Regions from separate parts of the Gordonia sp. DT30 genome, predicted to be linked through region 2. Evidence: predicted binding sites of a transcription regulator. Region 2 holds the regulator's gene; each other region holds the start of a gene.
The links. The regulator LexA, encoded in region 2, represses DNA repair genes until DNA is damaged. The targets are predictions, from matches to a motif close to CGAACANNTGTTCG.
Positions count from the first base shown of each region.

Region 1: a site for LexA is predicted at 2,700-2,713, ahead of ACLQ3C_RS05585 (DUF222 domain-containing protein). Genes of this name have one in related genera too.
Region 3: a site for LexA is predicted at 2,409-2,422, ahead of ACLQ3C_RS12675 (DUF222 domain-containing protein). Genes of this name have one in related genera too.
Region 4: a site for LexA is predicted at 3,638-3,651, ahead of ACLQ3C_RS11995 (DUF222 domain-containing protein). Genes of this name have one in related genera too.

Region 1 covers NZ_JBNCLY010000004.1:56,346-61,374, forward strand. The annotation lists gene ACLQ3C_RS05575 (alpha/beta fold hydrolase) at 1-120, opposite strand, end outside; gene ACLQ3C_RS05580 (helix-turn-helix domain-containing protein) at 199-1,047, opposite strand; gene ACLQ3C_RS05585 (DUF222 domain-containing protein) at 1,016-2,677, opposite strand; gene ACLQ3C_RS05590 (DUF3224 domain-containing protein) at 2,854-3,312, shown strand; gene ACLQ3C_RS05595 (Rv1733c family protein) at 3,498-4,064, shown strand; gene ACLQ3C_RS05600 (succinic semialdehyde dehydrogenase) at 4,083-5,029, opposite strand, start outside.
Region 2 covers NZ_JBNCLY010000002.1:301,402-306,430, forward strand. The annotation lists gene ACLQ3C_RS03375 (phosphoenolpyruvate--protein phosphotransferase) at 1-1,082, shown strand, start outside; gene lexA (transcriptional repressor LexA) at 1,138-1,788, opposite strand; gene ACLQ3C_RS03385 (LysM peptidoglycan-binding domain-containing protein) at 2,156-2,758, shown strand; gene nrdR (transcriptional regulator NrdR) at 2,799-3,305, shown strand; gene hrpA (ATP-dependent RNA helicase HrpA) at 3,279-5,029, opposite strand, start outside.
Region 3 covers NZ_JBNCLY010000011.1:129,871-134,899, reverse strand. The annotation lists gene ACLQ3C_RS12685 (ferredoxin reductase) at 1-745, opposite strand, end outside; gene ACLQ3C_RS12680 (alpha-amylase family glycosyl hydrolase) at 800-2,257, opposite strand; gene ACLQ3C_RS12675 (DUF222 domain-containing protein) at 2,465-3,736, shown strand; gene ACLQ3C_RS12670 (ABC transporter ATP-binding protein) at 3,873-5,029, opposite strand, start outside.
Region 4 covers NZ_JBNCLY010000010.1:140,921-145,949, reverse strand. The annotation lists gene ACLQ3C_RS12020 (hypothetical protein) at 43-213, opposite strand; gene ACLQ3C_RS12015 (hypothetical protein) at 624-1,091, opposite strand; gene ACLQ3C_RS12010 (hypothetical protein) at 1,276-2,058, opposite strand; gene ACLQ3C_RS12005 (hypothetical protein) at 2,187-2,471, shown strand; gene ACLQ3C_RS12000 (glycoside hydrolase family 26 protein) at 2,519-3,541, shown strand; gene ACLQ3C_RS11995 (DUF222 domain-containing protein) at 3,693-4,952, shown strand.

The sequences.
Region 1 (5,029 bases), on a different contig from region 2:
GTGCAACATGACGATGGGCACATCGTCTGCCGCCGCGGCGTCGTCCGATCTGGTCACACCGGAGTCGGTTACATCGAACGTCAGTCCGTCCCTTGTGAATTCACTGATCGTCTGCGCCATCACGCCTTCCCTTGTGCACCGCGGGGCGACCCGTGTCGCGCACCGCTGCCTTGCTCCGACGATAGCGTGCCCGGCGACTCAGCGTCGACGATCTGTGGTGCGGCCGCCGCGGACATAGGCGGCCGGCGGTGTGCCGACGACCCTGGTGAACGCTCGCGTCAGGTGTGACTGATCGGTGAAGCCCAGGCGCACAGCGGTTTCCGCCCAGTCGACGTCACCGCCGGCATTGGCCACCGCAGCCACATCGAGCATCCGGAACCGCTGGATGACCCACTTGGGTCCGATGCCCACGTACTCGCCGAACTGGCGTTGCAGGGTTCGCAGGCTCACGCCACCCCGGTGGGCGAGTTGTTCGGCTCGGGTGATCTCCGCGTCGTGTTCAGCAGCCTCGACCAGCGACGCGACTTCGTCGATCGCCGGGTCGACAACCGGACCGAGGTCGCGGAGCCAACCGGTGACGATCGCGGCCAGATCGTCGTCACCGCGATCGGGATCGAGCAGCCGGGACGCGAGAGGGCGATCGTCGACGCCGAGCGCGTCGCCGACGGTGCGCACCGAGCGGGTCAGTGCACTCACCGGTCCGTCGAGGAACCCGCGGAAACCGCCCGCGCGGAAGGCAACGCCGACCACCTGGCCATCACCGGCGAGCGTGCGCGCAAAGCTGTTCTCCCCGACCCCATGTACCCACATCCGGTCGGCCTCGGCCGCCATGTGCACGACCGGCTGTGGAATCACCTGCTGCACATGCGGCTCGGTGACCGTCCAGCGCACGATCCACGTGTAGTCGACCCAGTACGCGAGGTCGGCGGGTGGAAGTATTCGCGACACCCGGAACGGCAGCGCGTCGGCAGCACCGATGATGGCCTGCCGCCCGCGACCGACGCGCGACAATGCTCTACCGATCTGCCGGGTCGAGCGCGTCATCATCGTGGGTGATGATCTCGACGATGTCGTAGCTGCCGGTCGCGGTGCCGACGGTGGTGCGCAGGATCTTGTCACCGGGCGCCAAGCCCACCAAGCAGCTCCGGTCCGAGGCGATCGGACCGGTGAATATACCGGTACTGCTGTCCGGCAACGGATTACCCGCGTCGGGTGGGTCGGATGGTTGCGCGTGTATTTGGGCACGCACCCTCGCGAGCCCGGCAGTGAAGTCGGGCCCGACGTCGGGCAGTTTGTTGACGCGTTTCGGGTGCGGTGGGGCGCCGGGTGCGGCGTTGCGGCGCCACCAACACCGGCCGGCGAGGGGTCCGTCGCGGTAGATGCCGGTGGTGTACTGGCCAAGCCGGTCGCCGACCATCCGATTGTGTTTCGGGCACGCCGGGGCGAGGTCGTCGATGTTGGTCAACCCGCCCTTCGCATAATCGAGGGTGGCGTGGTGGATTTCCGAATGCGCGGCCGGTTGCGAACATCCGGGGTGTGAGCACACTTGGCCGTCGGGTTTGGCGAACAGGGCGATGCGTTGTCCGCGGCTCGCCAGCCGGGCGCGACCCAAATACAGGGGCACGGTGGTGTGCTCACCGAACACCGCCAACCAGGGTTGCGCGTCGGCCGCCAACCGGATGACGTCGGTGATGGGCAGCAGGCTGTTGGTGGCGGTCACGCCGTGGCCGGTTTCGTTGATCAGGTCGGTCAGGTCGGCTTTGATGATCAGCTGCACCGGTAGGCCGCGGTGCGATTCGCCGAGTTCCCCCGACGTCAGGGCCAGTTTGTACACGGCCTGCATCGCATCATGGTTGCGTTGGGCTTGGCTGCGGGTGTCGCGGTCGGCGGCGGCCGCCAATTTTTCGGGGTCGGCGTCTTCGACGGAACCCGACGGTGAGTCGGGGTCGTCGGGGTTGTTCATGCCGGGTGCGGCCCATACCGCCCAGACGGCTTCTTGGTCGGCGCGGCATTCCGGGGTCATTTTGCCGGTCATCTTCGACATTTGCTGGGTGTCTTGGCGGCCGAGGAACACTTGGCGTTTCTGCTGCCGGTCGGTGTCGTCGGTCAACTCGCCGTCGGGGTCGAGGTGTGCCATGAGGCGGGCGCCGATCGTGGTCAACTCGGCGGGGGTGTGCACGCGCGCGTAGTCGGCCATCTGCTTTTCGGCGTTGACCTTGATGTCGTGGTCGACCTGGTGCGGGATGTCGTCGAGGACGTCGATCACCACCCGCGAATGTGCGGGCCCGACCGCCCCCTCGGCGAACGCCTGCGCCAACGTGGGGTACTTCGGGGCGAGGGGTTCACCGGTCAACCCGTGATAGGTGGCGGTGGCGGTCATCTGCTTGCGGCGGCGCATCGGCTCCGACACCCGCAACCCGACGACCATCATGTCGGTCACCGATCGAAACCCGAACCGGCGCTCCGCATTCCGGTCGGATAGCTCGACGATCTGCCGGTCACCCTGAAACGTCAACCGGTTGATCGCGCGTTCATTGGCTGCCGCGACCTCCAACAGTGTCTCATCCGAACACGGCGACAGATCCGTCTTCGCCAGATCATCGATGAGGGCGTGCAATTGCGCAACCTTGTCTTCGACGCTGGTTCCCGGACCACCAGTCGAATCGGTTGCGCTCATTGTCACCCCCCAGTGAAGCGATCAAACATCAGTTCGTCGCTGGTGCGTTCGAGTCTACGCCCGATCTATCCGCATGGCAACCATCGATCGAAAATACTTTTGACAAGTTTCGTGGGTATGGACGGGCTGTCGCGTTTCTCCAAGACACCCCCGCCCGCCACGGGCAGGCTGGGTTCATGAATGCCACTCCCGACATCCAAACCCACACCGTCGCAGCGACTTTCCAGGTCGCCTCCTGGGAAGAGGAAACGATCTACCTCGCCGACGACCACACCGTCGAGATCAGCGGAAAGGATTACCCGACGCACGGCTTCGCTCGCGCCGACGTCACCTACAGCTATGACGGCGACGTCTCCGGTACCGGCCGCCTGTCCTACCTGCTCGCCTATAACGCCGAAGGCGATGCACCCACCTTCGGATTCGAGGCATTCGAGGGCTCCATCGACGGCCACGAGGGCACGCTGGTGCTGCGCCACAACGGCTTCCACAATGCGACCGGGGTCTACGAGCGGCTCGACATCGTCGAGAACCTGGGCACCGGCGGGCTGGCGGCCATGCGCGGATTCGCGCAGATCGAGATCGCCGGACACAGCGACGCCGGCTACCCCATCACCTTCCATTACACGATGGGCTGACCGGGCAACTCGCCATACACCGCAACAGCCTCGACCGATCGGTCGCGGCTGTTGCGGCTCGATGACCGCTCTGCGCGGTGTTTCGTTACTCACAGTTCGGCCCTGGACCGGGGATCGAGTTTGTCAAAACGGCCCGACAGGCGAATTCTGGATGGTGAACAGGTTTGGGGATCGCGAGGACTGTGATGGACGATCGGACGGCGTATCGGCGCCGGGACGCGTACCTGCCGTGGTCGCACAATGCGTTGATGCGGCGCGGCGATCGAATGTTCGCCACCGCGGCGGTGATTTCGGTGGCCCTGGTGTTGCTGGCCATTCCGCTATGCGTGTGGGCGGGCAACGCCACCTACCGGGCCGTCACCGCCCGGGCGGACGACGCGATCCCGATCAGCGCCACGGTCGTCCACGTCACCGACCCTGGAGCCACCGCCGTGGGAACCACTGCGACCCTCGCCTGGCGCACCTCCTCGGGTCGCCATACCGACACCATGTCGGTGGCCGACGGCACCAAGACCGGCGCCGTCCTCGACGCCTGGACCACTGCGGACGGCACCCGCCTGCACAACCATCCCGGCGTCACCGAACGTGTGCTGGGCGCGGTCTGGGTCGGTGGACTGACGTGGCTGGCGGTACTCACCCTTGTCATCATCGCGACCGGCCTCGTGCGACGTCGCGTCACCCGCACCCATGACGCGCTCTGGGACCGCGAGTGGGCGCTCGCCGGCAAAGCCAACGGCTGGGCCGCCCGCTGAACTCTCCGCCAGGGCCCGTCAGCGGCCGGGCAGATACTTCAGGGCACGCATCGCGTACGGGCTCGCCGCGCGGTAGAGGCCCCGCGGGATGCCGGGGGCGCGATCGATACCGATGAACCGCTGCTCGGCGATGGTCTGCGACTCGGTGTATTTGAGCAGCCCCTCCTCGCCGTGCCTGCGACCGACACCCGAGATGCCCATGCCGCCCATCGGGGCCGCCGTCGACGCCCATGCCGCGGCGTAGCCCTCGTTGATGTTGACGGTGCCGGCGCGCAGCTTCTCCGCGATGCGCTGCGCCTCTTCGCTGCTGCCGGCCCAGACGCTCGCGTTCAGCCCGTATGCGGTGTCGTTGGCGAGTTTGATCGCCTCGTCGACGGAGTCGACGGGATACACCGACACCACCGGCCCGAAGGTCTCGTCGGCGAAGCACTCCATCGCGTCGGTGACGCCGGTGAGCACGGTCGGCTCGAAGAAGAACGGCCCGAGATCTGCACGGCGCTTACCGCCGGCGACCACCGTGGCACCCTTGGCCACCGCGTCGTCGACGTGCGCCTGCGCCGCGTCGACCTGGGCCGCCGATGCCAGCGAGCCCATGTCGGCGTTGAAGTCGTAGGAGGCGCTCAGGCGCATCTTGCGGACAAACGCGCCGAATTTCTCGATGAACTCGTCGGCGATGGCGGCATCGACGTAAAGCCGTTCGATCGAGATGCACAACTGGCCCGAGTTCGAGTAACAGGCGCGGGCAGCGCCCTCGACGGTCCGGTCGATGTCGGCGCCGGCGGTCACGATCATCGGGTTCTTGCCGCCGAGTTCGGCCGAGAATCCGATCAGCCGTCGGCCGGCCTGCTCGGCCAGGGTGGCGCCGGTCGCCGACGATCCGGTGAACATCACATAGTCGGTGGTCGCGACGATCGCCTGCCCGACGACGCTGCCCGGTCCGGGCACCACCGCGTACAGCTCCGGCG
Region 2 (5,029 bases):
AACTCGGGATTCCGTGTGTGGTGGCTGTTGCCGAACTCGACGTCGTCTCCGCGGGTACCGCGGTGCTGGTCGACGGGGCCGCGGGAACGATTGTGGTGGAACCGGATCCGGACCGAGCGCGAGCCGATGTGGAGCAGAGCCGCCGGGAGGTGGAGGCGATTGCGGGCTGGACCGGGCCTGGTCACACCGCCGACGGCCACGAGGTCGCGATCTTGGCGAATGTCGCCGATGGCGTCTCGGCCCGTGCGGCCACCGCGTCCCCGGTAGAAGGAGTCGGGTTGTTCCGTACCGAACTGGCCTTCCTCGATCGCCCGGACGAACCGTCCCTCGACGAACAGGCGGCACTCTACCGGGAGGTCATCGAGGCCTTCGGAGGCAAGAAGATGGTGATCCGCACCCTGGATGCGGGGTCGGACAAGCCGCTGAAATTCGTCGACCACGGGACCGAGGCGAATCCCGCACTCGGTGTGCGCGGCAACCGCATCGCGGCGACACACCCCGAGATCCGGGCCGGACAACTCGATGCGATCGCGCGCGCCGCCGAGGAAACCGGCAGCACGCCATGGGTGATGGCGCCGATGATCGCCTCGGCCGCCGAGGCGGCCGAATTCGCCGCGCAAGTACGCCGACGGGGTCTGGTGGCCGGAGTGATGATCGAGATCCCGTCGGCAGCGATACTTGCGCCGGCGATTGTGGCCGAGGTGGACTTCGTCTCGATCGGCACCAACGACCTGACGCAATACACGATGGCTGCCGACCGGATGTCGGCCGAGCTCGCCGAGTTGACCGATCCGTGGCAGCCGTCGGTCCTCGCTCTCATCGCGATGGTCGCCGAGGCGGGTTCGCGCACCGGCACCCCGGTGGGCGTGTGCGGTGAGGCGGCGGCCGATCCGCTGCTCGCCTGTGTCCTCGTCGGACTCGGGGTCACATCGTTGTCGAGTGCACCCGCCGCCGCGGCCGCGGTGGGCGCGAAACTCGCCGAGGTCGACCTCGATCGATGCCGCGCCGCGGCCACGGCGGCGGTGGCCACCGCTGCACCGGGTGCGGCTCGCGCCGCGGCCCGCGAGGCGTTGCGTTGTTAACTGCGCGGTGTGAGAAACGTGGTTGACACACCGCGCAGCTGATCAGCGCCTGCGCTCAGATCCGGCGCATGACGGTGACGACCTTGCCGAGGATGGCGGCCTCGTCACCGGGGATCGGCTCGAACAACTCGTTGTGCGGCATCAGCCAGACGTGGCCGTCCTTGCGCTTGAACGTCTTGACCGTTGCCTCGCCTTCGATCATGGCGGCGACGATGTCACCGTTGTCGGCCACGTTCTGCTGGCGCACGACCACCCAGTCGCCGTCGCAGATCGCGGCGTCGACCATCGACTCGCCGACCACCCGCAGCATGAAGAGGGAACCTTCACCGACGAGTTCGCGAGGCAGGGGGAAGACGTCTTCGACGGCCTCCTCGGCCAGGATCGGGCCGCCCGCCGCGATGCGGCCGAGCACCGGGACGAAGGTCGGGGTGGGCAGGTTCTCCGAGTTCGGATTGTCATCGGTGGGCGTCGGGTCGGCGTCGCGCACGTTGACCGCGCGCGGCCGGTTGGCGTCGCGCTTGAGCAGTCCCTTGCGTTCCAGCGTGCGCAATTGATGCGCGACCGACGAGGTCGAGGCGAGCCCGACGGCATCACCGATCTCGCGGATGCTCGGCGGATATCCCCGCTCGCGAACCGATTTGCGGATGACGTCGAGCACTCCCTGCTGACGTGGCGTGAGCGGTGCCTCGAAACCCCTCGGCACGATGGGCCGCCGCGGGGCGGCCGCCGCGTCATCAACCTGCGGTGTCGCCGCCGTCGCGGCGTCATCGGTGCTCGACTCTGTGGTGGCCGACTCCGGATCGGCCGCCTCGGCCGGCCGCGACGAACGGTCCTTCTTCTCACTCATCGGGATTCGAGTCCTTTCGATCGGGTGCGTGCCACCCCGGCCGTGGGCCGGTAGGTGACGTGCACACCTGTCGCGGGCCTGTGGTCGAGCTGATCACCGGTCAGAATAGCCGAGGTTTCGGACATCCTCAAACGTCTGTTCGACGTGTTGTGGAGAAATTGTCGGAGGGGGGTGGTACAACTCGAACATCCGTTCATCGAATGTGTGATCGAGACAGGAAGAGACCATGCATAGCACCCTTTTGTCGACCGACCAGACCCGCGTCGGCCGGACCCGTACCGACCAGACCTTCACCGGCCAGACCCGCGCCGGCGCGACCAACCCGGTTCCGCGCGCCCGTCCCCGCGAACAGCGGCCGCTCGATCCTCGCCGCGCCCCCCGGCGTTCCTCGGCCGTGAGTCGTCCCGCCGACCGGCGGCCGATCCGCCCGGTCTCCCGGCGGATACCGGGCGCCGACGGCACCTGGTGCACGTCACCGGCCGGATCACATCACCTGGCCGGAACGGGTGATCCGGGTGGCCACAGGTCTCGCCGGACCGGCGCACTGGTGGCCGTGCTGACCGGCGTGGCACTGGCGCTACTGGTGTGGCTGGTCGCCGTCGCCGGTTCGGACTATCAGGAATCGGCCCAGCGGGGGTCGGCACGGCCGGCGCCGATCGCCACCCAGGTGGTCCATGTGCGCGCCGGGGAATCGCTGAACGCCATCGCGGCGCGGGTGGCGCCCGACATGCCCCGGCAGTCGGTGATCGAGAAGATCGTCGAACTCAACGACATGTCCGGCAGTGCCGTGCAGGCAGGGCAGTCGCTGCTCGCGCCGGCCTACCGGTGACGCGAGAAGTCGGTGCGGTGGCGGGCGGTATCCTAGGTGCATGCGCTGCCCGTTCTGCAGGAATGACGACACCAAGGTCATCGACTCCCGTGTCGCCGATGAAGGACAGGCCATCCGCCGGCGCCGCTCATGCAGTGCCTGCGGCCGCCGTTTCTCGACTGTGGAGACCGCCGTGCTCGCGGTGGTCAAGCGCAACGGCGTGACCGAGCCGTTCAGTCGCGAGAAGGTGATGCGCGGGGTGCGCCGCGCGTGTCAGGGCCGGCAGGTCGACGAAGACGATCTCGCCCAGCTCGCCCAGCAGGTCGAGGAGACGGTGCGGGCCTCCGGAGCTGCCGAGATTCCCAGCAACGAGGTCGGGCTGGCGATCCTGCAACCGCTGCGCGACCTCGACGAAGTGGCATATCTGCGCTTCGCGTCGGTTTATCGTTCCTTCGATTCGCTCGAGGACTTCCAGCGCGAGATCGACGACCTGCAGGGCAACCTCACCCATGGCCGCTCCGAATCCGCCGGCGGGGTCGTCTCAGCCGAGCCGGTCCAGGGCTCGTAGCGCCCTCTTCTCCGAGATCGGATATCGGGTTCCGAGGCGCTGGGCGAACAAACTCACGCGCAATTCCTCGACCATCCAATGCGCCTGCTCGTTGACGGCATCGCGACGCGCATCACCCACTTCGGCGAGGCGCTGATTCCACCGCTCGACCACGCGGTCGAGTACAGCCATCCCGTCGCGATCACGCACGGCCGACCCCGGGAGCTGCTCCAGCCGTTCCCGCGCCCCCCGCAGATATCGGGGAAGATCGGCGAGATGCGTGCGCGGCGTCGCCACCACGAAGCCGTCGAACACCAGGTCATCGAGTTGTTCGGCGACATCATCGGCAGCGAGTTGACCGGAGTGCTCGTCGATCACGCCCCGCAGGGTCACGACCTCACGGAGCGCCTCGACGGCGAGCGACAGGTACTCGGGGGCCGCCACGACGACGCGCGGTCGCAGGTCGTCGACGAGTGCCGAGAACGCGGCAGGGGTGCGCACGGTGTTCGCCGCCTCGACGTCGAGCAGATCGCGAACCGCACGCCGGGTGCAATCGGTGAAGAGCCCGGCGGGCTCCCGGTAGGGGCTCTGACTCAGGGCAATCCGCCGGGCCGGCTCCAGGGCTCCGGCGGCCTTGGGTGAGAGTGTCCCGATTGCGTTCTCCAACAAGACGATCACCGCATCGCGGCGCAGCGCGTCGGCCAGGGCCGCGGTCGGGGCGGTGGCCGACGCGACGCCCGCCGGATGTGCCTGCGCCCGGACCACTCGCAACGTCGGGTGACGGGTGACCCGCTGACCGGCGACGTCGACGGTCTCGGCGAGTTCAAGAGTGCCGATGCCGTCGGCGGTCCAGGTGGTGTACACCTGCTCGGACGGCGGGGGCACCGACGCCGATCTCGGTGTGGTCAGCTCGGCGAAAGTCGTGGTGCGGGTGATGATCTCACCCGAATCGTCGGTGACGGCGAAATGCATGCGCAAGTGCCCGGGCAGGCGGTCGAGATCGAAATCGGCCGGCGTGACGGTGTGGCGGGTGATGGTCGACAACTCGCGCGCCAGGCCGTGCGTCAGCGGCTCGGCTCGGGGAGTCAGGCGAGACAGGGCGAGATCGGCGAAGCGCTGTGCCGGTGCCATCGTCTTGCGCAGCGACTTCGGCAGCGTCTTGATCAACTCGGCCGCCAACTCCGAACGCATACCCGGCACCAGCCAGTCGAATCCGGCGTTGCGCACGTGGGGGAGCAGTGCCTGCGGGATCACGATGGTGACGCCGTCGTCGGCGGTGCCGGGTTCGAATCGGTAGCGCAGCTCCAGGCGGGTGTCACCCTGGCGCCACACACCCGGATAGTCGGTGTCGGCGACGGCGACATCGGCCGCGACATCGGCCGGGGTGAGATCGAGTAGGTGCGGCTCGCGCCCCCGCGCCGAGCGCCACCACGAGTCGAAATGGCGGGTAGAGGTGACCTCGGCCGGAACACGCCCATCGTAGAACTCGAAGAGCTGTTCCTCGGAGATCACGAGATCTCGTCGACGAACCCGGTGCTCGACGTCGGCAGCATCGTGCAACAGCTGCCGATTGCGCTCGAAGAACACATGATCGGTGCGCCAATCGCCCTCGACGAGGGCGTGCCGGATGAACAGTTCGCGCGAGAGTTCCGGATCGATCGAACCGTAGTTCACCCGCCGCCGAGCGACGAGGGTGACGCCATAGAGGGTGACCCGCTCATAGGCCATCGCCGCACCCTGCCGTG
Region 3 (5,029 bases), on a different contig from region 2:
CCCAGCACGACCGCTCCCGCCAATCCGGGACCTCGGAGTCGATGTCGTCGAGCGAGAACTTGTCGTCGGAGCGGGTCAGGTGGAGCTGCAGCGAATACGTCGGCACCTGCTCGTCGAGCGACTCGAGCTCGTCGAGAAAGATCGTCTCGTCGCGGGTGGGCGCGGAGTGCACGTGCACCGTGTCGGGGATCTCGCCGTGGGCACTCATCGACCGCAGCATGCCGATGACCGGGGTGATGCCGCTGCCTGCGGTGAGGAACAGGAGGGAATCGGGCAACGGCTCGGGGAGATGGAAGTCGCCTTTGGGGGCGGCGAGCCGGATGACGGTGCCCGGTGCGACGCCGTCGACGAGGTGGGTCGAGAGGAAGCCGTCCGGGTTGGCCTTGACGGTGATGGAGATGGTGTCGTCGATGTTCTCACCGAACGAGGTCAGCGAATACGAGCGCCAGTGCCACCGGCCGCCGACCTGAAGGCCGATGCCGACGTACTGGCCGGCCTTGTAGGTCGACGGGAAACCCCAACCGGTCTTGATGGTGACGGTCGCCGAGACATCGGTCTCCTTCTGCACGCCCAGGATTCGGCCGCGCAGTTCCCGCGCCGACCACAACGGGTTGAGCAGGTGCAGGTAGTCGTCGGGCAACAGCGGTGTGGTGGCCCGTGCGACGAGGCCCCGCACAATGTTGACCTGCGGTTTCTTGGCGTTGACGTCCGCGGCTGGACGCTTGCTCCAGCGCAAAAGATTCATCGGTCTCCCTCCGCCCGCTGTGTGCACGACTGTACACGCGCTCGGTGGCCTACATCACAGATCGATCTGCACGTCCAGCACGTGGGCGCCCCACGCCGGCAGCCGCACGAAGATGTCGGGGTCGGGGACGGCGGGCCGGTCGTACCGATCGCCGGTGACGAGGTCGGTGAGTGACGCGACGGTGCCGTCGAGTTCCGGCCATTCGGTGCGGACGCGTCCGACGGCCTCGTCGCCGTCGAGGTTGACCACGAACAGCGCTCGCCGCTCGGCGTCGGCCCAGGACCAGGCGATCAGACCGGGGCCGCCGGGCCGGTCGGGCCACCCGAGGACCTCGCATGCGGCGAACGTGCCGCCGCGCACCGGACTCTGCTGCAGGACGATCAGCAGTGCGCGGTAGAACAGCCGCAAGTCGGCGTCGAGCGGTTCGTCGGGTTCCCGGCGCAGTTGCACCGGCAGGCGGATGGTACGGCCGTCGGCCTGGCCGTCGTGGATCAGGCGGGCGCCCGGCTGGGAGAGCGCGGTGATGGCCGCGGTCCGATGCCGGTCGCCGAAGACGGCCTGGGCACGGGGTTCGTCATGGTTCTCGATGAATCGGAGCCGGCCCGTCGGGTCGGTGTCGTCGCGGATGAGGCGCGCAACGTCGCGTGGGTGATGTTCGAGGGCGTCGGTGAAGGCCTTGTCGTAGCAGTGGTCGAAGCCCTGCACTCGCAGTTGCGGTTCTGTGCCCCAATAGGATTCGGCGATGAATACGAACTCCGGATGGGTGTGGCGGATCTCCGGGATGACCTGGGTCCAGTAGTCGTCGGTGGGCGCGTCGCCGACTCTTCCGGCCCAGGTGCGCGCGAAGATCTCGGTACTCACCAGCATCGCCATGTCGCACCGGACGCCGTCACATAAGTCGGCGACCCTGCGCAGGGTGTCGATGGCTGCTCGTCGGGTATCGGGGTGGAACACGTCGAGCTGCACCACGTCCCGCCAGGGCGGAAAGTGCGGATCCCGGCCGTTGGCGAGCACGTTGGGCCCGACCCGCACGAACGCGTCCCGGTGCGCGGCAAGGTCGTCGTCACTGCCGCCCACGAACCGCTCGGGATGTTCGGTGGTCCAGGCGTGGTCGGTGGCCAGATGATTGGGCACGAAGTCCAGGATCAGCCCCATTCCGCGGTCGGCCAACGCGGCCCGCGCGGCGGCGAGACCGGCAGCGCCGCCGAGGTGATCGTCGACGGTGTAGTCGCGGATGCAGTACGGCGAGCCGACCACATCGTCGGGGGTGAAATCCGGCAGGGCGGCGCGGAAGGTGTGTACGAGCGGCTCGTCTGCCTGGGCGGTCTCCACGCCTGCGGGGCTGCGCTGCCAGACCCCCATCAACCAGATCGCGTCGACGGGTCCGGGAGCGACGTCGTCCCAGACCTCGTCGGGCACCGTGGCGAGCGTGACCGGCCGACCGAGCTCCCGGCCGATGCGTTGGAGCCACGGCCAAGTGTTGATCTCGTAGATGACGGGATCGGGCTGCACGATCGACACTGTGCCAGATGGGCGCGCTCGGCGTGTGGGAGAGCGCTGTCGGCTGGCCTGCGTGGCTGCTGTCCACCGCTGTGACAACTGTTCACTGGTGGGACGAAACTGGTTGCAGCCCTTGTGGATTGATCGTCGAACACTTGCGCGTCGAACAAATCTTCTGCTAGACTGGACCCATCGCATGATCATCCAGGGGGGGATTCCATGATCGACGTCACCGCACCTTCGGTTTTTCTGTCGGCAGAGCTCTACGCGAACCTCATCGCGCAACTCGACGACCGCACCTACAGTCCAGACCTCACCTCGCGTGAAGCATTCGCGGCGATGCAGCAACTGATCACCTTGCGCAACAAGGTCGATCACCTCGCTGCGACGTTGACCGGCGAATTCGACCGCCTCAAAATGACCGCACCCCAAGGCCGTTCCGTGCGACAACTGTTGATCACCATGGGAATCGCGCCCGCCGTTGCCGGCCGACTTGTTCGCATCGGAACCGCCACGGATATCGACGGTTTGCGCAGACATACCGTCGACGGTGCCATATTCCTCGACCACGCCGACGCCGTCGTCCTCGGACTCGGCCACATCGAGTCCCGCGCCGGCGAGCCCGTCACCCCCGAAGAGCGTCGCGACCACACCCGCGCCCTCGTCTCCCAAGCCTTAGCCGGGATGAGTCCCGCCGAAATCGGTAAGCACGCACGCCAACTCGGCAATCTCCTGGCGGACGACACCGACGGAAAGCCGGCCGCCGAAGACAAGACCGTCAACGAACTCGGCTACCACAAGACCAGCGACGGCCGCCTCGACGTGCGCGCCAACCTCGATGCGGTCGCCGGGGAGAAACTCCACAGCCTCGTCGAGAGTTTGTCCGCGCCAAAGCCGCAGCCCGACGGCTCCCTCGACCCGCGTCCCGCCGATCGTAGACGTGCCGATGCTTTCGAAACGGTCCTCGAACTCGCCGAACGAGGCCTTGCCGACGAGACCGTGTCCTGCAAACCCACCGGCGGGGTATTGCTGACCATCCCCGCCGACACACCGAAGCTGTCTGCGTTGGAGTTCATGGGATCGGTCACGCCCGCCACCGCGAAAGCACTGGGGTGCGATGCGTCGGTCACCGTCGTCATCGTCGACGGCGACCAGGTGCCGTTGAATGTCGGACGCGAGAAGCGTCTGTTCACCCCGGCACAACGAAAAGCATTGCTACTCCGCGACGAATGCTGCATCAAATGTGGTGCGGCCGCCTCGCGCACCCAAGCGCACCACCTCGTGTCGTGGGTCGACGGCGGACCCACCGACCTCGACAACGGCTGCCTCCTGTGCACGGCGTGCCATCACGATGTCCACGACAGAGGCTGGGATGTCGTGATGGGCTTCGACCGGCATCCCTGGCTCATCCCGCCCGCCGGTGTCGACCCTCGACGACGACCCCTACCCGCCTACAACCGACGCACCCTGCACCTCGACGACGCCGCCTGACACCAACAGCCTGAAACAAGGGTTTCCCACACCTACTTTCCGACCCTGCACCCGGCACGCCGGGACCGCAACCGTTCGTTGAGAACTTCATACGGCGCCGCCCCAGCCACGGGGCTTTCACCTGCCGGCACCGGTGCTAGCGGGCGCTGTCGGTGAGCTTCCAGCGGGTCGCGGCGCTCTGGTGCTCCCAGAACTTCGCGAAACGACCACCGGCGGCGAGCAATTCGTCGGGTCGGCCGTCCTCGACGACGGAGCCACGATCGAGCACGATGACGCGATCGGCGCGCCGGATGCCGGCTTGGCGATGGGCGACGATGAGACGGGTACGCGGACGGTCGTCGGCCGACAGGGCATCGACGACCGCCCGCTCGTTCTCATTGTCGAGAGCGCTGGTGGCCTCGTCGATGAGCAGGACCGGGGCCGGCTTGACCAGCGCGCGAGCGATGCTGACGCGCTGGCGTTCGCCACCGGAGAGGACCGAACCCCCTTCACCCACACCGGAATCCGTACCGGAGTGGAGCCGATCGGTGATCTCGTCGACACGTGCGAGGGCGGTGGCCCGCTGCAACCGGCCGGTGTCGGCGGTCGGGTCGCCGGCGGCGACGTTGTCGGCGATGGAACCCTCCATCAGGTACGGCTCCTGGAACACCATGCTGATGAGAGCGCGCCGCGAGGGGTGGTCGAGTTCGGCGACATCGACGTCGTCGAACAGGATACGGCCCGACGTCGGCTGAAGCAGGCCGGCGATGAGGCGCAGGATCGTGGACTTGCCCGAGCCGGACGGGCCGACGATGGCGGTGGCGGAGCCCGGCTCGATAACCAGGTCGAGACCCTCGAGGACCGGTTCGCTCGGATCGCCGTAATGGAAACCGACTCCCTCGAACGTGATCCGCGGCGCGGTCGCCGGCGCCCGCTGTGTGCGCGTCCCCTCCGCGAGAACCGGCGCATCGAGGACGGCGCGGATGCGTCGCAACGTCAGGCGTACCGATTCGAGGCCGCCCGCGAGTTCGCCGAGGGCGGCGAACGGTTCGAGATACCGCACGGCGACCACGATGAGTGCGACGGCCTGCGCGGTCGAGACGTCGCCGCGGACGGTCAGCCAGGCGGCGGTGGCCGCCAGGGCGAAGAGCGAGAGTTGTGCGGCGATCGTGAACAGCAGCTGTCCGGGGACCTGCAACAGCAGCAGCTTGACGATGGTGCCGTGCTGTCGGGCCACGGCGTCACCGGCCAGGCTGCGGGCGGGTTCGGCACGCCGGGCGACCCGTAGCGCCTGCTGGGTGCGCGCGAATTCGA
Region 4 (5,029 bases), on a different contig from region 2:
CGCTCGAGCTGCTCGTCGGCGTCCTCGTACCGAGCGACTCGCTCAGATCACTGTCGGCCGTGGCTCCGGGTCTGGTTGGGGCGGCGCGGGCGGCGCCGGCTGCGGGTCCGGGGTGGGCACCGGAATCGGCGGTTCCGGTGGCGGCTCCGGGATGGGCTCGGGCGCCGGAGTCGGCTGCGGCGGTGGCGGCGGGTTGGGAACTGGCTGATTCATCGGGACTCCTCACGTAAATGACGTGGTCACCGAGGTCGAGGCGCACATCGTCCGACCTCGGGCGGCTCCGGGCTGGACCTTGATCCCGACGCTACGCCTGCGAGCCACCATCGACCAGTAACGCCCATTTTCAGTCATTCCGCAAAGTACCGGCGGCCGACGACCTGGGGTTTTGCCGATTTGCTACTTCGGGAATGACTGAAAACGGGCGGGCATCGGGTCGGTAGGGCCGCACAGCCGATCAACTCTGACCTGCGGCCTCGACGATCAGGATGTCGAGTTCGAGGTGTCGGGGCTGGCGACAGGACCGACACCCAGGAGCGATCGACGCGAGTTACGTAGTGCCGCACCACTTTCGACCACGCCGATGAGCGCAGCATCGGCGAGGCGGACGGCGGTCGACCCGGCACTCACCACAGGTCGTAGCCGACGTTGACGTTCGGGTATCCGGTGTCGATGTGGGCGTCGATGAAGTAGTGACCGCCCGAGAGGCCGGTCATGTCGGTGTTGACGTCGCCGCGCACATTCTCGATGTTGTAGGTGGCCGTCGGACCGAAGGCGCCGACCCGGTAGTTGACGAAGACGGTCTCGTAAGGGCTCGACGGCGCATTCGACACGATGGTCTCCGAGGCGCCCGGGGCCAGCGACAGGTGCGGCGCCTGCACCCACTGCCCGGTACCGGGATTGGCACCGGCCAGCCATTCGGTGCGGTCGGTGTGGTTGGTCAGGGTCATCGCGACCGTCGGCTCGCCGGGGTGGGTGACCGGAACCGTGCCGGCGGAGGCGAGCCCGGCGCCGGCGACGGCGAGTGCGGCCGCGATTCCGGTGCCGGCGAGAACGGCGACGGTGCGGTTCTTGGTGCTCTTCGAGATGGTCATGGCGTGCTCCTGATCTGGCGGAGTCCGGGTCCCGTTGTGGGGCTTGGGCTGCGGTGTTCTCTGACACCACCGACTCTGCCCCCGACGGGCACGATGCGGACTCCGCCGACCGGCGGTCTTGCCGGTGGATCTCCGCCTCCCCCGATCGGGGGATGGGCGGGCGCTACCGAATTCGGGTGCCCCGCTACTGCGCCGGACTCACCACCCCGCCGGAGAGCACGCGGTAGGCGTAGGTGGACGCGATCAGCGTGACGGGCCCGGTCACCAGCAGCCCGACGAGGCACAGCACCGCGCCGACGATGTTCAGCAGCACCACGACGATCGCCAGCAACAGCAGGGTGCCGACGTTCTTCGACGTCAACTCGAAGCTCCCCTTGATGGCGTCGGTGGCCGAGAGGTCACGGTCGATCGCGAAAGCCAAGGTGTACCAGAGCAAGAACGTCGCGATGAGGCCCGGGATGATGATCAGGATGAAGCCGATGGTCGTGATGGCCCACACGAGGATCGCCGCGAGGAACACCTGTGCGAGGTTGTTCCAGTTGAAGAAGTCGCCGAAGGCTGGTTTCCGTCCGTCGAGTTCATTGAGCGCTCCGCGGGTGAACGCGGCCTCCACGAGCACGCTCAAGATCCCCGACACCAGCGACGCGACGATGCTCTGTCCGTTGAAGACCGAATCGTAGTGGAATCCGCGCACTGCACCGTTGATCAGACCGACGACGACAAAAGTGATGAGCGTGAACAGAATCCAGTTGCCTGCGTTGGCCTTGTACTTGTTCCAGCCGTAGGTCAGGGCGACGCCGATCTCGAGTTGCGGCGGTGGCGGGGCGTACCCGGGAACCGCGTTCGGCGGCGGGCCCTGCCAGCCCTGCGGGGGAACGTATCCGCCGCCCGGCGGCGCATACCCCGGATTCTGCGGATCCTCATCCGGATTCGGTGGGCGGCCGGGGTCGTCGGGCGTACTGGTCATGACACTCCTCGGTGTTGGCGCTATGTGCCAGCGACAGTGACACGTGCCGGGCGGGAAGGCAATGGTGGGAACCGGGAAGATTCGCGTCCAATGGTGTGCCCGCGACTCACCGGACAAACTTGTCCACCATGCGCGCACCCGATCTGTTCCACGCCCTCGTCTTGCTGAATCTGCTCTTCGCATGCGGGCTGTGGACACTGCTCCGGCCGAGTGGGCGGGCGGCATTGGTACTCATCGTCGTCGGTATTGCGTGGGTGATCTGGAACAAGCCGCTGGAAGGGTCGACGATGATCCGCATCACCGACCGGCACGGGATCACCGAATCGGATCTGCTGTCGCTCGTCGCCCTCTGGATCGCCTTCTGGGCGTGTACCCGCGCGTATCGACGAGCGCCCACCCGCAACGACGTTTGACGCGCAGGCAAACCGACGACAGGCCGACCGCCGAATAGCATGACCGGGTGGACTCGCCTGACCGACCGCCGCGCTCGCTGTCGCGCGGCATCCGACGACGTGATCTCCTGCGGCTGGGGGCGCTCGGCACGGTCGGATTGGTGGCCGCATGCGCGTCGGACCGGCAGGTGACACCCGCACCGGCGACGCCGCCACCGGCACTACGACCGTGGGGTGCGTTCATCCCGTCGGTGCTGCCCGCCGCGGGGTCGACCCGTTCACCGCTGCAGCAACTCGCCACCCTGGCCGGCGCACCCCCGAAATACGTGCACCGCTTTGCCGCGATCGGCGACCCGGTGCCGACCGCAGAACTCGACGCGATCGCCACCACCGGCGCGACACCACTGCTCACCCTGGAGCCGTGGCGACCCGACGGCGGCGTCGACCAGCCCGACCACTCCCTCGCGCGCATCGCCGCGGGTGCGTTCGACACCCAATTCGCCAGCTGGGCAGACGGTCTCGCGTCGTGGGGCAAACCGGTGCTGTTGCGGTTCGCGCAGGAGATGAACGGCACCTGGTATCCGTGGTCGATCGGCGTCAACGGCAACACGGCCGCCGACTATCGCGCCGCCTGGGCGCGGATGCACTCGGTCATGCACGAGGCCCGCATACCTTCGGTGCAGTTCGTCTGGGCGCCAAACGTTCTCACTCCCGGTACCAATCCGTTCGCCGATGCCTATCCCGGTTCCGACCTCGTCGACGTACTCGGGCTGGACGGATACAACTGGGGCGAGCAGCCCGGCCACCACTGGCAGGCGGCGACCGACCTCTTTGCGCCGAGCCTCGACGCGCTGCGCGAGATCGACGGCACACACCCCATCCTCGTCACCGAGGTCGCCTCCGCCGACGGCCCCTCCCCCGAGGACAAGGCCGGCTGGATTCGAGACTTCTTCACCCTCATCCAAAGTCAGTCACGCGTCGAAGGTTTCGTCTGGTTCCAGATGGACAAAGAACGCGACTGGCGCTTCAACTCGACTCCGGCAAGTACCGCCGCCTTCCGTGCCGGCGTCGCCGGCTTGGGACTCCGGTAGCGGCGAGCGCTGTCCGCGAGGATTTGCGATATCTGTTCACTGAAGTGACGAAAGTGTTTGTCGCCCTTGCTAATAACTCGTCGAACACTTGCGCGTCGAACAAATTTTCTGCTACACTGGACTTATCGCAAGATCATCCAGGGGGGAATCCATGATCGACGCCACCACTCTTTCCGCCGAACTGTACGGGCACCTCATCGCCCAACTCGACGACCGTGCTTACAGTCCAGACCTCACCTCACGTGAAGCGTTCGCCGCGATGCAGCAACTGAACACGTTGCGCAACATGCTCGATCACTACGCGGCGAAACTGACCGGCGAGTTCGACCGCCTCAACATGACCGCACCCCAAGGCCGATCGGTGCGAGAACTGTTGATCTCCATGGGATTCGCCCCGGCCGTCGCGGGCCGGCTCGTTCGCATCGGCACCACCGACAACATCGACGGACTCCATAAGCACAGCGCCTACGGGTCAGTGTCCCTCGACCACGCCGACGCCATCGTCCGCGGACTCACCCACATCGCCTCCCGCGCCGGCGAACCCGTCACCCCCGAGCAACGCCGCGACCACACCCGCGCCCTCGTCTCCCAAGCACTGTCCGGGATGAGTCCCGCCGAAATCGGCAAGCACGCACACCAACTCGGCAACATTCTTGCCGATGACACCGGCGGTACGCCTGCCGCCGAAGACAAGACCGTCAACGAACTCGGCTACCACAAAACCAGCGACGGCCGGCTCGACGTGCGCGCGAATCTCGATGCGGTCGCCGGGGAGAAACTCCACAGCCTCGTCGAAACACTGTCCGCGCCAAAGCCTCAACCCGACGGCTCGCACGATCCGCGGCCGGTCGAACGGAAACGTGCTGATGCTCTCGAAACCATCCTCGAACTTGCCCAGAAGGGTCTTGCCGACGAGACCGTGTCCTGCAAGCCGACCGGTGGGGTGCTGTTGACGATCCCCGCCGACACACCGAAGCTTTCCGCACTCGAGTTCATGGGATCGGTCACGCCCGCCACCGCGAAAACACTGGGCTGTGATGCCGGAGTCACCGTGGTCATCGTCGACGACGACGAAGTGCCGTTGAACGTCGGACGCGAAAAGCGGCTGTTCACCCCGGCACAGCGAAAAGCGTTGCTACTCCGGGACAAATGCTGCATCAAGTGCGGCGCGCCCGCCTCGCGCACGCAGGCGCACCATTTGCGGCATTGGGCTGACGGTGGCCCCACCGACCTCGACAACGGATGCCTCCTGTGCACCAGCTGCCACCACGACGTCCACGATAGTGGGTGGGACGTGATCATCGGCTTCGATCGTCACCCGTGGCTCATCCCACCCGCCGCGGTCGACCCCAAACGACGACCGTTACCGGCCTACAACCGGCGCACCCTACGCCTCGACAGCGCCGCCTGACAACCGCCGCCTGACACTCGCCGCCTGATCACACCCGCCTCCTGACCATACTTCTACGGAAGTAGCTGTGTACCTTG